Regions from separate parts of the Alcaligenes sp. GW821-FHT11D07 genome, predicted to be linked through region 3. Evidence: predicted binding sites of a transcription regulator. Region 3 holds the regulator's gene; each other region holds the start of a gene.

Region 1 (4,576 bases), on a different contig from region 3:
CCAAGCAGGTCTTGTTCAATCCCCAAGAGGAATTGACGCAACGCTTGCTGGCAGCCGTCCCCCGTTAAAACTGCGGGCCCGCTTCCTGCTTACCCTGCAGCGGCAGTCCGCCCAGCACTTCTATGCCACAATATGCCGGTCTGTCGGCCCATTGATAAGCACATTATGAGTTTGAAAGTTTTTGATCTTGAATGCGAACACGGCCATGTGTTCGAGGGTTGGTTTAGCTCACGCGATAGTTACGATGAGCAGCTTAGTCGTGGGCTGTTGTGCTGCCCCGTCTGTGACAGCCACCAGATCAAACGCAAACTGTCTGCCCCCCGCATTAACATCGGCGCCCAGGAAACAGTCAGCGCCCCGCTTAGTGCGCCTGCTCCGGCCTCCGCCTCGGCCGCTATGCCTAGCGAGGCACAAATACGGGCTATTCAAGGTCAGCTCATGCAGGAGCTGCGTTCAGTAATCCGTAAATCCGACAATGTGGGCACCCAGTTTGCCCAGGAAGCCCGCCGCATGCACGAAGGCGATATAGAGCCCCGTGCCATTCGGGGGCAGGCGACGGTGCAGGAATATCAGGAACTGGCCGAAGACGGCATTATTGCCATGCCGATTCCCGACTTTCTGGATGACGACCGCCTGCAGTAAGGGCTTGCGCCATTTCATTAATACGGCGGTGCAAGGTGCTGCGATGCAGCCCTAAAGCGCGTGCCGCTTGTGAAATATTTCCCTGATGATCATCCAAGGCCTGTTGCACGGCTGCGTATTCCTGTTCCTTTAAGGTTTGTGCTTTGGGAGTAGCAGGCACAGCGATGTGGCTGCGCATTGAGTGATTCACGATATCCGGCGCGGGGAGCGAGGCCACTGTGGAGTTATGTTCAGGGCTTAGACATGGCAGGGCAGGTAGATCTTCCGCTCGCCACAGACGTCCTGGAGCGTCTTGCACAATGATTTGCAAAAGTACTGAGCGCAACTGGCGGTAATTGCCAGGCCAGTCATAGTCTTGCAGCCGTTGCAGGGCTTCCGGGTGCAGTTGGGGCGCAGCCTGGCCTTGGGCGAGTACGGCCAGCTCACTGGCAATATAGTCCCCCAGGTCCGTGCGTTCCCGCAGACTGGGCACCTTGCAGATGTAGTCCTGCAGGCGGAAATACAGATCTGCCCGGAAACGTCCGTCGCGTACCAGGGTTTCCAGTGGCTGATGGCTGGCGCTGATCAACTGAAAATCCAGCCTGTGCGTGCGTTCCGAGCCTAGGGCCTGGACTTCGCGCTCCTGCAGCACACGCAGCAAACGGCTTTGCAGGCCCACGGGCATATCGCCAATTTCATCCAAAAACAGCACACCGCCGTGAGCTTGTCGCAGCTTGCCCGCGTAGCCTTGGCGACGAGCGCCGGTAAAGGCACCCGCTTCATAACCAAATAGCTCGGCCTCAATCAGCGTTTCCGGCAAAGCGGCGCAGTTGATGGCCACAAAAGGGCCAGACTGTATTTTGTGGCGACGATGCAGTTCACGGGCCATACGCTCCTTGCCCGAGCCGCTAGGGCCGCTCAGCAAGATGGACAAGCCCATTTGCATGGCACGTACAGCAGGCTCCAATGCTTTTTCTTGTTGGGGGGAAAGCTGCGGCGTATCGGAAATATCGCTTGGAACTTGAACCGGGCGCGCAGGTGCTGGTGTTTTAGTGGCTGTGCTCAGGTGCAGCGTCACTGGGCGATTCGTGCTTTTGACTTGCTCCAGAACGGAGTTCAGATCCTGGCCGGGCAGCTCTTGCCAGTCTTGTTTCAGCATGCGGGCGGCCAACTCGTCAACGGCCACAATCATGTCGTCTTCAATGAGCAAGCGACCGCTAAAGGCGCTGTTCAGCAAAGCGGGATCGGTATGCAGGTGCAGTAGACGGCGCGCTGGTGTGCATAAAGATTCCAGCATCTGGCGGCTGATCTGGCGAGCATATAACTGCGCCAAATCCAGGGCGTAATGATGTTCCAGCTCGGAAGGCCCGGAAATATCCAAGACGCCGATGATCTGCCCATAAGGGTCAAAAATTGGCGCGGCGTGGCAGCTCAAAATCCGGTTGTCTGGCAGAAAGTGTTGACTGCCATGAATTCGTATGGGCTTGGCGCAGACCAGCGCCGTGCCGATGGCGTTAGTTCCCCTGTGGTTCTCCGCCCAGCTGACGCCGGTGCGCAAAGCCACCTGTTCAGCCCGCTGCAGAAAATTGGGGTCCCCCGCCTGTTGCAGCACGGTGCCTTGGGCGTCGCACAATAAGACCAGACTACGGTGGGGATGCACTAAGGCCGCCAGATCCTGCACGGCGGCTGAAGAGTGGTGCAACAGGTGATGCTGCTGTTCCAGTAACTGTCGCAAGGCCCCCTGGCTCATGTCGCGCGGTTCAGCACTTAACTCCGACTCCATCGTCTGGCAGCGCTCCCAGGACTGACGCCACATGGTTTCATTGGTCTGCGGGCAAAACGAGTGTAGAGAAGTCATCAGTGTGCTCCGGGAGGGGTGTCGCAATCTGCGACAGGGCTCGCTTTTTGCGACAGTTGCTGTCGCAGCCTGCGACTGGAGGTCACCTCATTATGGAGGGGGGCAGGCCCAGGAGCGAGTCGGGACAATCGCTAATTAGTTTGGCACGCTATTTGCTTTACTTAAAACAAGATGAAGGACAAAAAAGCCTTTTTCTGCGGTGCACCTTAGGTGACATCAAATTAAATCAATAAGGAGACATCATGAATCTATCCGATCTCAAATCCATGGGCCTGGATCTGGAATTCCCGTTCAAATCCCGTTACGACAACTACATCGGTGGCCGCTGGGTTCCGCCCGTTGAAGGCGAGTATTTTGATAATGTCTCGCCCGTGACCGGGCAGGTGTTTTGCCAGGTGGCTCGTTCAGGTGCCGCAGATATCGACTTGGCCTTGGATGCTGCGCACAAAGTGCGCAAGCAGTGGGCCAATACCTCGCCTGCCGAGCGCTCAGCTGTTTTGCTGCGCATTGCCGACCGCATCGAGCAAAACCTGGAACGTTTGGCCGTGGCCGAGACCATCGACAACGGCAAGCCCATCCGTGAAACCCGCGCCGCCGACTTACCTTTGGCCGTGGACCACTTCCGTTACTTCGCCGGGTGCCTGCGTGCTCAGGAAGGTAGTCTCTCGGATATCGATGGCACCACCGTCGCCTACCATTTCCATGAGCCTATTGGTGTGGTCGGCCAGATCATCCCCTGGAACTTCCCGCTGTTGATGGCGGCCTGGAAACTGGCGCCAGCCTTGGCTGCCGGTTGCCCCATCGTCCTGAAGCCCGCCGAGCAAACTCCTGCATCTATCCTGCTGCTGATGGAAATCATCGGTGACTTGCTGCCCGCAGGCGTTCTGAACGTTGTCACCGGCTACGGTAAGGAAGCTGGCCACGCGCTGGCTAACTCGCCCCGTATCGCCAAAATCGCCTTTACCGGCTCCACCCCCGTTGGCCGTGAAATCCTGCACGCAGCGGCTGACCGCCTGATCCCAGCAACGGTAGAGCTGGGTGGCAAGAGCCCCAACATCTTCTTTGAAGACGTGATGCAGGCTGACGATGCTTTCCTGGACAAGGCTCTGGAAGGCTTGAGCATGTTCGCCCTGAACCAAGGCGAGATCTGCACATGCCCGTCGCGCATTTTGATTCAAGAGTCCATCTACGAACGCTTTATCGAGCGTGCGGTAGAGCGCGTTAAACGTATTCAAGCGGGCAATCCGCTGGACGCTGGCACCATGGTCGGTGCGCAAGTCTCCGAGAAACAGATGGAGCGCATTCTGGGTTATATCGACCTGGGCCGCGAAGAGGGCGCACAACGCCTGATTGGCGGGGAGCGTAATCGTCTGGGCAAGGGTCTGGATGATGGCTTCTACATCAGCCCCACCATGCTGCTGGGCAAGAACAGCATGCGCACCTTCCAGGAAGAAATCTTCGGACCGGTGGCCGCTGTGACCACCTTCAAGGACGAAGAAGAAGCCATCGCCATCGCCAACGACACCGAATTTGGTTTGGGTGCTGGCGTCTGGAGCCGCGACGGCTCGCGTGCCTACCGCGTAGGCCGTGGCGTTGAAGCAGGCCGCGTCTGGACCAACTGCTATCACCTGTATCCTGCCCACGCTGCTTTCGGTGGCTACAAGCAATCCGGCATTGGCCGCGAAACCCACAAGATGGCCCTCAATAACTACCAGCAAACCAAGTGCCTGCTGGTCAGCTACAGCCCGAACGCCCTGGGCTTCTTCTGATCTATTGATCTGTTCGTAGTGTTGTAAGACCTCCCCCCATTCAAGATGGGGGGATACCTTCCTTGCGCGCTCTCAATACGTACACCCCCGAGGTCGCAAGGAGCTTCTTCGATCGTCAATTAGGAGTACGCACAATGACTGTCTCTGAATTTTTCATGACCCCCCACAATGTACTGGGCCCTGGCGCACTGGATCAGGCCATGCCGATTGTTGGGAGAATGGGCTTCAAAAAAGCCTTGATCATTACGGACGCAGATCTGGCCAAGTTGGGTATGGCCAAACTTGTGGCAGACAAGCTGATTGCACAGGGCGTCGACACCGCAATTTT
Region 2 (4,576 bases), on a different contig from region 3:
AGATTGCTCAATAATCCTTCCCAGGATATCTACTGCCTCGCTCGACGAAATGTCGATTATTTCGCCAGTTTCTGAAAGGAAAACACTTTGATCAATGGCGTCCCTTATGCGTTGCTCGTAGTCCATGATCTCTTCCAGAGCTCCTACAAAAACCGGCTGATTTAAATAAAAGTAGTTAGGTCTTGTCGGAAATGCGATGTCGACTGTTCTATCAAGATTTCTCAAGGTCATTTCAGCTGGGCTGGGTGCAGCGGCCATCTCTGCAGTCCAAGAAACGTGTGACGTTGAATTGAAAACTGAGGGGAGGGCCTGCTGATCCCTTGCCAGGCCGCTGGTCTGGGCTGACACCGACACCACAGATTCCAGCAGGCTGAACAAAATGATCCCGCTAGAAGCAAAACGCTTACGTGTATTCGTAGTCATGACTTACTCCTTTTTGTGATTGGGATTGTCCGGACCTGCCAGTAAGCGCCTGGTAACTTCTGTTTGGTCACGGGCGGGGCCTTTATCAGACCCCGCCCTGTCACTTAGCGAGGAGCGCCGCCGCCCAGCAAACCGCCAAGCAAGCCGGTGACTGGGGCGAGCAAGCCGCCCTTATTGCCGCCAGCTGCTGCGCCACCACCCGCACTGATGCTGCCAGAGGCATTCGCCTCAACACTTACAGTGACGGTGCCCAGCAGACCTCCTACCAGGCCAGTAACCGGAGCCAGCAAACCACCGTTAGCCCCTTCACCGCCACCTAGTCCGCCCGTCAAGCCACCGACCAGATTGGTCACGGGAGCCAGCAATCCACCGCCGTTGGCCGCGTCACCGCCACCTAGTCCACCGACCAAACCGCCTACCAAGCCAGTGACTGGGGACAGCAAACCGCCGTTAGCCCCTTCACCGCCGCCCAGTCCGCCCGTCAATCCACCGACCAGTCCGGTCACGGGAGCCAGCAATCCACCGCCGTTGGCCGCGTCACCGCCACCCAGGCCACCCACCAAGCCGCTTACCAAACCAGTTACTGGGGCCAGCAAACCACCGTTAGCCCCTTCACCGCCGCCTAGTCCGCCCGTCAGGCCACCGACCAGTCCGGTCACGGGTGCCAGCAAACCGCCGTTGCCGGGGTCACCGCCCAAGCCACCCGTCAGGCCGCCCAGCAAACCGGTGACAGGGGAGAGCAAGCCGCCCTCACCATTCCCCGTCAAACCACCCGTCAAGGAGGCTACGGCTTGGGTTGCGTGGTTCAAAGTGTTGCCCAGTGGGTTCGTGTTGCCTTCCGTTTTGTGCAGCAGGCCGCCCAGGGATGCAACGGTTTGACCCAAGTGGTTAACCGTCCCGCCCAAGCCCAGAGGTGTCGTGCCATCCAGTTGGGTGCCGACTTGGCTTAGGCTATTGCCCAAATTACCCAGCAAGGAATTGATAGGCTGGCCGACGCCCAGGCCATCGCCCAACTGTTGGGTCACTTGGGTCACGACGGCGCCTACAGGAGCCACCACCGTATCCAAGGCTTCACCCACATTGCCCAAAATTGGATTCAAACCAATAGGCAAAATGTTGTCGACGGTCTGGCCTACGTTAGCTAGTGAAGGTTGCAAAATAGGTTGGGCATCTGCGCCACTGAGCAAGCCGTCCAGTCCCAGTTGACCGGTCAGAGGATAGAGCAGGCTACCTTCGCCCAGCAGTGAACCGGTCAATGCCGAAACGCCGCCGGTAAGATGCCCCAGAACAGCAGTTACTGGTTTCGGGTTATTGGGATCATTGTTCAGCAAGCCACCCACGCTGCCCAAAGCCCCACCCACACCGGCAACCAAGCCGCCCACACCTTGGCCCAGATTCAACGGCAAATTGCTGTTGCCCAACTGCTCGCCCAAGTTGGTAACCACATTGCCTGTTTGTCCCAGCAAGCTGTCGATAGGTTTGCCAAGACCGGTGGCGCCGCCGATCTGTTGCGTCAAGCCGGTCGCAGTGTCAACTACAGGGGAAACCACCGTATCCAGTGTTTTGCCGATTTTGCCACCGGTGTCTTGCAAACCAATTGGCAGCACGTTATCAACCGCTTCCCCAACATTGTTCAGCGTTGTTTCTAGTGGTCCAACTGTGCGGCCGGGAGGATTGCCACCGCCGTTATCACCACCGCCGTTGTCGCCACCACCGTTATCGCCGCCGCCGTTATCGCCGCCGCCGTTATCACCACCGCCGTTGTCGCCGCCGCCGTTATTGCCGCCGCCGTTATCACCACCGCCGTTGTCGCCGCCGCCGTTATTGCCGCCGCCGTTATCACCACCGCCGTTATTGCCGCCGCCGTTATTACCACCGCCGTTGTCGCCGCCGCCGTTATTGCCGCCGCCGTTGTCGCCGCCACCGTTATTGCCACCACCTGAACCGCCTGGGTCGGGGTTGGTTGGAACGGAGTTGTCTGAACCGCCCGAGGAACCGCCACCGCTCAAGCTTCCGCAGGCAGTTAACGCCAAGGTACTGACCATCAAGGTGGCCAGGAGTGTCAGGCGCAGGCCTGGTTTCTTGCTGTCGATATTTTTATACATTGCGTGCTCCAATAAATAATCGGTATGTGCTTGCTTCCTGAATCTAGTGAAGCAATTCGCGTGCCAATTTATTGGGGCCTCTGAAAGCCGCATTTATATTGAGTTTGGGCGAAAGAGGAGAGAAAAAAGAGGCCTATTTGTTACGGCTTAAAGGCCGGGGGCGGAACGTGTTACGTAACAAAAAAAGAACCGCTGACAAGCAGCGGTTCTGGTGGAGATATACAGGGGGTCAGGAAGTTCGGGGTACGAGCGCCTTGGCGTCCAGCCAAGCCTTGGTGTTCTGCCTGAAGGTACTCATGCTATCGACCAGAAAGTCATACATCGCGATCAGTTGTGCCGGATTTTGATTGGCAGCTGTGTTGATGGCCTGGTTGATCGCTCGCTCTTTGACAGCCAGTACATCGCGACACTTGTCTACTACCGGGTGCAGAGCAATGACGCGTTTGTCCAAAGGGTGGCGACCGCGAGTAATGTAGCCCCGGTGTTCCAGCCTATTGATCAATGCGCTGACTCCGCTAGCGCTCAAATCCATCAGATGTGCCAGTTGTCCGGTAGGTAGAGCATCAAACTCCATGATGTATTCCAGCGCCTTGAAATCATTGAGTGGCATGCAGGCCTCTTCAGCCAGGCTGGCTTTCAGAGCTTCGGCATAAATGGTGAATTGGCGACCCAGCATTTTGCTCAGATCCAGCAGCATTTTTTCAGATAACACGGCTTGCTCGTCAGAAAAGCTAGACCAGTTTGATCGGGCCCCGGCGCCCTGGGCGCCAGGGTGGAAATTGACTGGCAGACTTACCGGGTTCATCACTTTATTCATCATTTCTTGCCACCTCCCAGCAGGCCGCCCAACAGGCCGGTTACAGGAGCCAACAAGCCGCCATTTGCTTGGGTACCGCCTGCTGCATTACCTTCCGCTTGTACACTGACTCCGCCGGTCAAGCCGCCTACCAGACCGCCAACTAAGCCGGTTACCGGTGCCAGTAAACCACCACCCGCTTGTGCCTCTGCGCCGGCACCGCCGCCGATTGCAACACTGCCTGTGATGCCACCCAACAAACCTGTTACGGGAGCCAGCAAGCCGCCGTTGGCACCTTCACCGCCAGCCAAGCCGCCCGTCAAACTGCCGACCAAGCCAGTGACTGGAGCCAGCAAACCGCCGTTGGCACCTTCACCGCCAGCCAAGCCGCCCGTCAAACTACCGACCAAGCCAGTCACCGGAGCCAGCAGGCCACCGTTGCTTGCCTCACCGCCAGTCAGGCCGCCTGTCAATCCACCCAACAAGCCAGTGACTGGAGCCAGCAAGCCAGCGTTGGCTCCTTCACCGCCACCCAAGCCGCCCAGCAGGCCAGTGACAGGCGATAAGAGACCACCGCCTTCTCCACCTGTGATTCCGCCCAGTCCGTTTGTCAAAGAGGCGACGGCCAAGGTAGTGCTATTGAGCACATTACCCAAAGGATTAGTGTTGTCAGGCGTAGCGTGCAGCAAGCCGCCTGTGGCCGATACTGCATCCCCCAAGTGGCTCAACACACCGCCCAAGCCCAGAGGCGTGGCAGAGTCCAAGGTGCCGCCTGCCTGGTTCAGTACATTGCCTACGCCGCCCAGCAGCGAGTTGATAGGCTGGCCTACACCCAAACCATCACCCACTTGCTGAGTGACATTGGTGACGGTTGCCACTACAGGGGCCACCGTATTGTCCAACGCGGAGCCGACATCACCCAGAATCGGAGCCAGGCCCACAGGCAGAATGTTGTCGACGGTTTGGCCGACATTGCCCAAGGCTGGTTTCAAAATAGGTTCGCCAGAATCTGCCAGCAAGATGCCACCCAGCCCCAGTTGAGAGGTCAACGGGTGCAGCAAGCTTCCTTCACCCAGCAAGGCACCTGTCAGTACTTCTACGCCTTTGGTGGCGTGGTGCAGGGTATTGCCCAGTGGGTTCGAGTTCTTGGGATCGTTGACCAACAAGCCGCCTAGCGAGCTCACAGCCTGTCCCAGATGATTCGTCAAACCGCCTACACCTTCGCCCAGGTTCAGAGGCAAGCCCGATTGGC
Region 3 (4,576 bases):
CCTGTTTCAAAAACTCTGGGATAGCCACCGGGTTGCCAGTCTGGATGACGAACACGATCTGATCTATATAGACCGGCAATTGCTTTACGAAGTCACCAGCCCCCAGGCTTTTGAAAGCCTGCGTCTGGCAGGGCGACACGTGCGTCGCCCCGACACTGCACTGGCCACGGTGGACCATAACGTCCCCACCCACAAACGCCATCAAGTACTGGATGACCCTCTGGCCCAAGCACAAATCGACCAGATGGAGATCAACAGCCGGGAATTTGGCCTGCGCTACTTTGGTTTGGATGACGAGCGCCAGGGCATCATCCACGTTATCGGCCCCGAGCAAGGCATGACACTGCCCGGTTCCAGCATCGTGGCGGGCGATTCCCATACCAGCACACACGGGGCCTTTGCTGCCTTGGCCTTTGGCATTGGCACTTCAGAGGTCGAGCATGTGCTGGCTACGCAATGCCTGGCCATACGCCGCATGCGCAGCTTGCAAGTGGACGTGCAAGGCGAGCTCCCTACCACCAGCACCGCCAAGGATTTGATCCTGCACATCATTGCCCGTCTGGGCGCCGATGGCGGGCGGGACTGCGCCATTGAATTTACCGGCCCGGCGATTCGGGCCTTGTCGATGGAAGGGCGCATGACCTTGTGCAATATGGCTATTGAGGCAGGCGCCCGCATCGGTTTGGTCGCGGTAGATGAAAAAACGCTGGATTATGTGCGGGGTCGCCCCCTGGCCCCCAAAGGAGCGCAGTGGACTCAGGCCGAACGCTACTGGCGCACGCTGGTCAGTGATGAAGGCTGTCACTACGAGCAGCAGTTATGCATAGACGCGGCACAGGTGGCCCCCACGGTGACCTGGGGGACCTCGCCCGATATGGCGGCACCTATTGACCAGCACATCCCTGATCCCCAGAAAGCAGCCATCGGAAAACAAGCGGATGCACAGCGAGCGCTGGACTATATGGATCTGCAAGCCGGTCAGCCACTGACAGGCATTGCCATAGACCGGGTCTTTATCGGCTCCTGTACTAATGCGCGCATTGAAGACTTGCGTAGCGCCGCCAGCATGATTCAAGGAAAGCGCGTTGCCAGCACCGTGCTGCAAGCCTTGGTCGTACCCGGCTCGGGGCTGGTACGACGTCAGGCTGAACAAGAAGGTCTGGATCAAATCTTCATACAAGCCGGTTTTGAATGGCGCGAGCCCGGCTGCTCCATGTGTCTAGGCATGAATGCAGACCGCCTGAACCCCGGAGAGCGCTGCGCCTCAACCTCCAATCGAAACTTTGAAGGGCGGCAGGGCGCTTTGGGTCGCACCCATTTGATGAGCCCAGCCATGGCCGCCGCAGCGGCAATTGCAGGCCACCTTGTCGATATCCGCCTTTGGGACGCCTCATGAATACGCCCTTTACCACCGTACAATCACGCCTGATTGCCCTGGACCGCGCCAATGTGGACACCGATGCCATCTTGCCCAAGCAGTACATGACCTCCCTGTCGCGCACCGGCTTTGGACAATATGCCTTTGACAACTGGCGCTACGCAGACATTGGCTATCCCGGCAAAGCGCTGGAAGAACGGGAACTCATTGACAGCTTTTGCCTGAATCAGCCCCAAGCACAAAACGCACAAATCCTGCTAAGCCGGGAGAACTTTGGTTGCGGGTCCAGCCGGGAACATGCTGTTTGGGCCTTGAAGGATGTAGGTATTGCTGTACTTATTGCCCCCTCATTTGCCGACATCTTCAGGAATAACTGCTTTAAAAATGGCTTGCTACCTATACAGCTCACCAAGGAACAAGTAGACACGCTGTTTACCATCGCCGCCCGTGAACCGTGGGGAGAATGGGGTGTGGATCTGGAAAAGGGCATTTTGACCGGGCCGGGTCTGCACATGGACTTTGCGGTAGAGCCCGAGCGTCGCCATCGCTTGCTGCTGGCCCTGGACGACATCAGCGTCACTGAGCAAAAGCTGGATGCTATCCAAGCCTATGAACAACAGCGCAAGATAAAGGAACCCTGGCTGTTTAGTTAAGCCGAAGGCGGTGGGGAGGGCGGGACGTGTACGACAAGGACACTGCCGCCTGGGCTAAACCCCCGCCGCCGCCCGCATCTTGCGCTGCGACGCGGGTGCCAAACCTTCAGCTTCCCGGTACTTGGCGACCGTACGTCGCGCCAGGGTCAGGCCCTGAGCCTGCAAAAGATCCGTGATCTGCTGATCTGACAGCGGCTTGGCAGGCGGCTCATCCCGAATCATCTGCACAATCTGCGCCCGCACCGAAGCGGCCGACATATCCGCCTTGCCATCGGAACTGGCCAGCCCCACCGTAAAGAACTGCTTGAGCTCCATGACGCCATGGGGGGTCTGCATGTATTTTTGCCGCGTTGCACGAGAAATCGTCGACTCATGCAGGTCCAACTCGGCAGCCAAATCAGCCAACTGCATAGGCCGCAAGGCCGACACCCCTTTCGTAAAGAAGTCCTGCTGCATCTGCACAATGGCTTGCGCCACCCGCAGAATCGTCACAAAACGGCTGTGTACACTGCGCAGCAAACCCGTGGCTTTTTGACGTTCTGCCAACAAGGCGGGATGAGCGTCGATTTCATGGTCAGGCATATGGACCATCTGCAAACGGGGGACCGCCAGGGGGTTCAAGACCGCTTGCCAGCGCTCCTTGCCACGTACCAACAGCACGTCCGGCACCACATAGGCCGAGACATTCTGAGTCCAGGCACGGCCAGGTTTGGGGTCCAGTTTCAAAATCAGGTGATGAGCACGCTCCACCAATTCGGCTGGATATTGGCCTGCACAGCGTTGGCGCAATTGGCTGGGCGAGGCCAGGATACTGACGTGCTCGCGCACCAGGTAACGAGCGCAATCAAACACAGTGGTCTCAAGCTGGGCGGCTTGCTGCAATAGCTGCAAACCCAGGCATTCAGCCAGATCCCGCGCACCCACTCCGGCTGGCTCCAACGATTGCACTTGCGCCAAGGCACAGCGCATATCACTTTCATCAATATCTAGTTCGTCCGGCAGGCACTCCAGGATTTCTGCCAAGGACACGGGCAGGTAGCCGTTATCGTCCAGCTCATCAATAATCAGCTGCGCCAAAATCCGGTCACGGTCGCTCAAACGCAACAGTCCCAACTGCTCGCTCAGGTAGGCAGGCAAGTCCTGAACAAGGGCGGATTCCGGGCTCCAGTCCGGGTCATCGGAGTCGCCCTGATGTTTGGGAAACTCAAGACTCGCCCACGAGGATTCCGCCTCGCCCGAAGCGGCTTCGGGCAACGGCTCGGCGACGACATCCGCCTGCACGTCCAAACGCTCCAGCAAGGGGTTGTCCAACAAAGCCTGAGCTAATTCCTGCTCCAGCTCCGCCCCCGATAGCTGCAACACTTTAATAGACTGTTGCAATTGCGGCGTCAAAACCAGCGTCTGCTGCTGGCGTAAATCTAGTGACTGACGCGTAAGCATAGGTACAATCATTTCCATGAAAACCGACAACGCCCAGACCCCCACTTCCAATGACAGTCAGGCTCTGCGCAGCACGCTATTTAAGCTGTGTGCCACGGCCACTATCATTTGTACCGTCGTCACTATCGTGGTTGCCATTATCTGGTGGGACCTGCTGAACCGTCTTATCAGCTTTGGGCGCGGTCTGGACTACTCCGGCCTGCAAGCCTTGAGCATTCAAAACCTGGCGCTGATCAAACAATACAACCCGTTTTTCTGGTGGACGGTAGTGGGCGTCATAACCCTCATTATTGCCTATCTTTTGCACGGCTTCGTACAAGCGATCATGCGACGTAATCAGCAACGCATTATTGACGAGGCAACCGTGGCGCAATTGGCCCGTTCCCTTAGTCGTCCAGCGCGTGAAGTGATTTTATGGTCTTGGCCAGACCAACGCAGCCCATTGACTGTGGGTGATTTACAACGCGCTTACGCCGAATTGCGCGCCGGTCGCTTTGGCAAAATTGAACTGGCTCAACAGCAAAACCGCTTGTTACAGGCCGATTATGAACGGCACGAACCGCAAGCCTGATACTTGCCTTCCTGTTTCTTTTGTGTTTGACTTACGGTCATGACTCACGCACGCCAATTCTCCTACGCCTCTCAAGGTTTCAGCCCAGCTGCTGAAGCAGCCTTGTTGCGTTGCGTGCGTGGCGGCCACTCGTTGGCCACCACCTCCAGCCTATCCTGCCTGCTACTACTAGCGTCCGGTTGCCGGGCCTAGTGTCCTGTGGCAGTTCGGCAGCCAATACTCAGCCACATCTACGTAATTTGTGCCGCCACCGGCCTACGTAAATGCTGCAATCGCTGGTGACGGCAAGAAGTAATTAAACACTTTTTGTCCGACAGGTATCCCCATGGCAATGCTGAAAAACCCCTCTCAAAAGTATCGTCCTTTTGTCGCCTTTGATCGCGACTTCGCTGAACGCACCTGGCCCTCCAAGCGCATTACCAAAGCGCCCATCTGGATGAGCACAGACTTGCGCGACGGCAACCAGTCCCTGATCGAACCCATGAACGTGGCTCGTAAAGTGCGTTTTTTCGAGCAGCTCGTCAAAATCGGTTT

Evidence for each region. The regulator sigma-54, encoded in region 3, starts transcription at its own class of promoters, with help from an activator protein. The targets are predictions, from matches to a motif close to TGGCANGNAANCTGCTTT.
Region 1: exaC (acetaldehyde dehydrogenase ExaC) is a predicted target of sigma-54. The motif match lies at 2,621-2,638, and genes of this name have one in related genera.
Region 2: AC1RSM_RS00920 (collagen-like triple helix repeat-containing protein) is a predicted target of sigma-54. The motif match lies at 2,577-2,594, and genes of this name have one in related genera.

What each region holds. Positions count from the first base shown of each region.
Region 1 covers NZ_JBXART010000002.1:822,339-826,914, forward strand. Annotated here, with positions in the region: gene AC1RSM_RS12360 (ABC transporter ATP-binding protein) at 1-68, shown strand, start outside; gene AC1RSM_RS12365 (DUF1178 family protein) at 166-642, shown strand; gene AC1RSM_RS12370 (sigma-54-dependent Fis family transcriptional regulator) at 593-2,479, opposite strand; gene exaC (acetaldehyde dehydrogenase ExaC) at 2,722-4,248, shown strand; gene AC1RSM_RS12380 (iron-containing alcohol dehydrogenase) at 4,383-4,576, shown strand, end outside.
Region 2 covers NZ_JBXART010000001.1:205,098-209,673, forward strand. Annotated here, with positions in the region: gene AC1RSM_RS00915 (hypothetical protein) at 1-423, opposite strand, end outside; gene AC1RSM_RS00920 (collagen-like triple helix repeat-containing protein) at 528-2,528, opposite strand; gene AC1RSM_RS00925 (MarR family winged helix-turn-helix transcriptional regulator) at 2,758-3,348, opposite strand; gene AC1RSM_RS00930 (collagen-like triple helix repeat-containing protein) at 3,345-4,576, opposite strand, start outside.
Region 3 covers NZ_JBXART010000004.1:238,316-242,891, reverse strand. Annotated here, with positions in the region: gene leuC (3-isopropylmalate dehydratase large subunit) at 1-1,396, shown strand, start outside; gene leuD (3-isopropylmalate dehydratase small subunit) at 1,393-2,031, shown strand; gene rpoN (RNA polymerase factor sigma-54) at 2,086-3,471, opposite strand; gene AC1RSM_RS17805 (hypothetical protein) at 3,488-4,042, shown strand; gene leuA (2-isopropylmalate synthase) at 4,374-4,576, shown strand, end outside.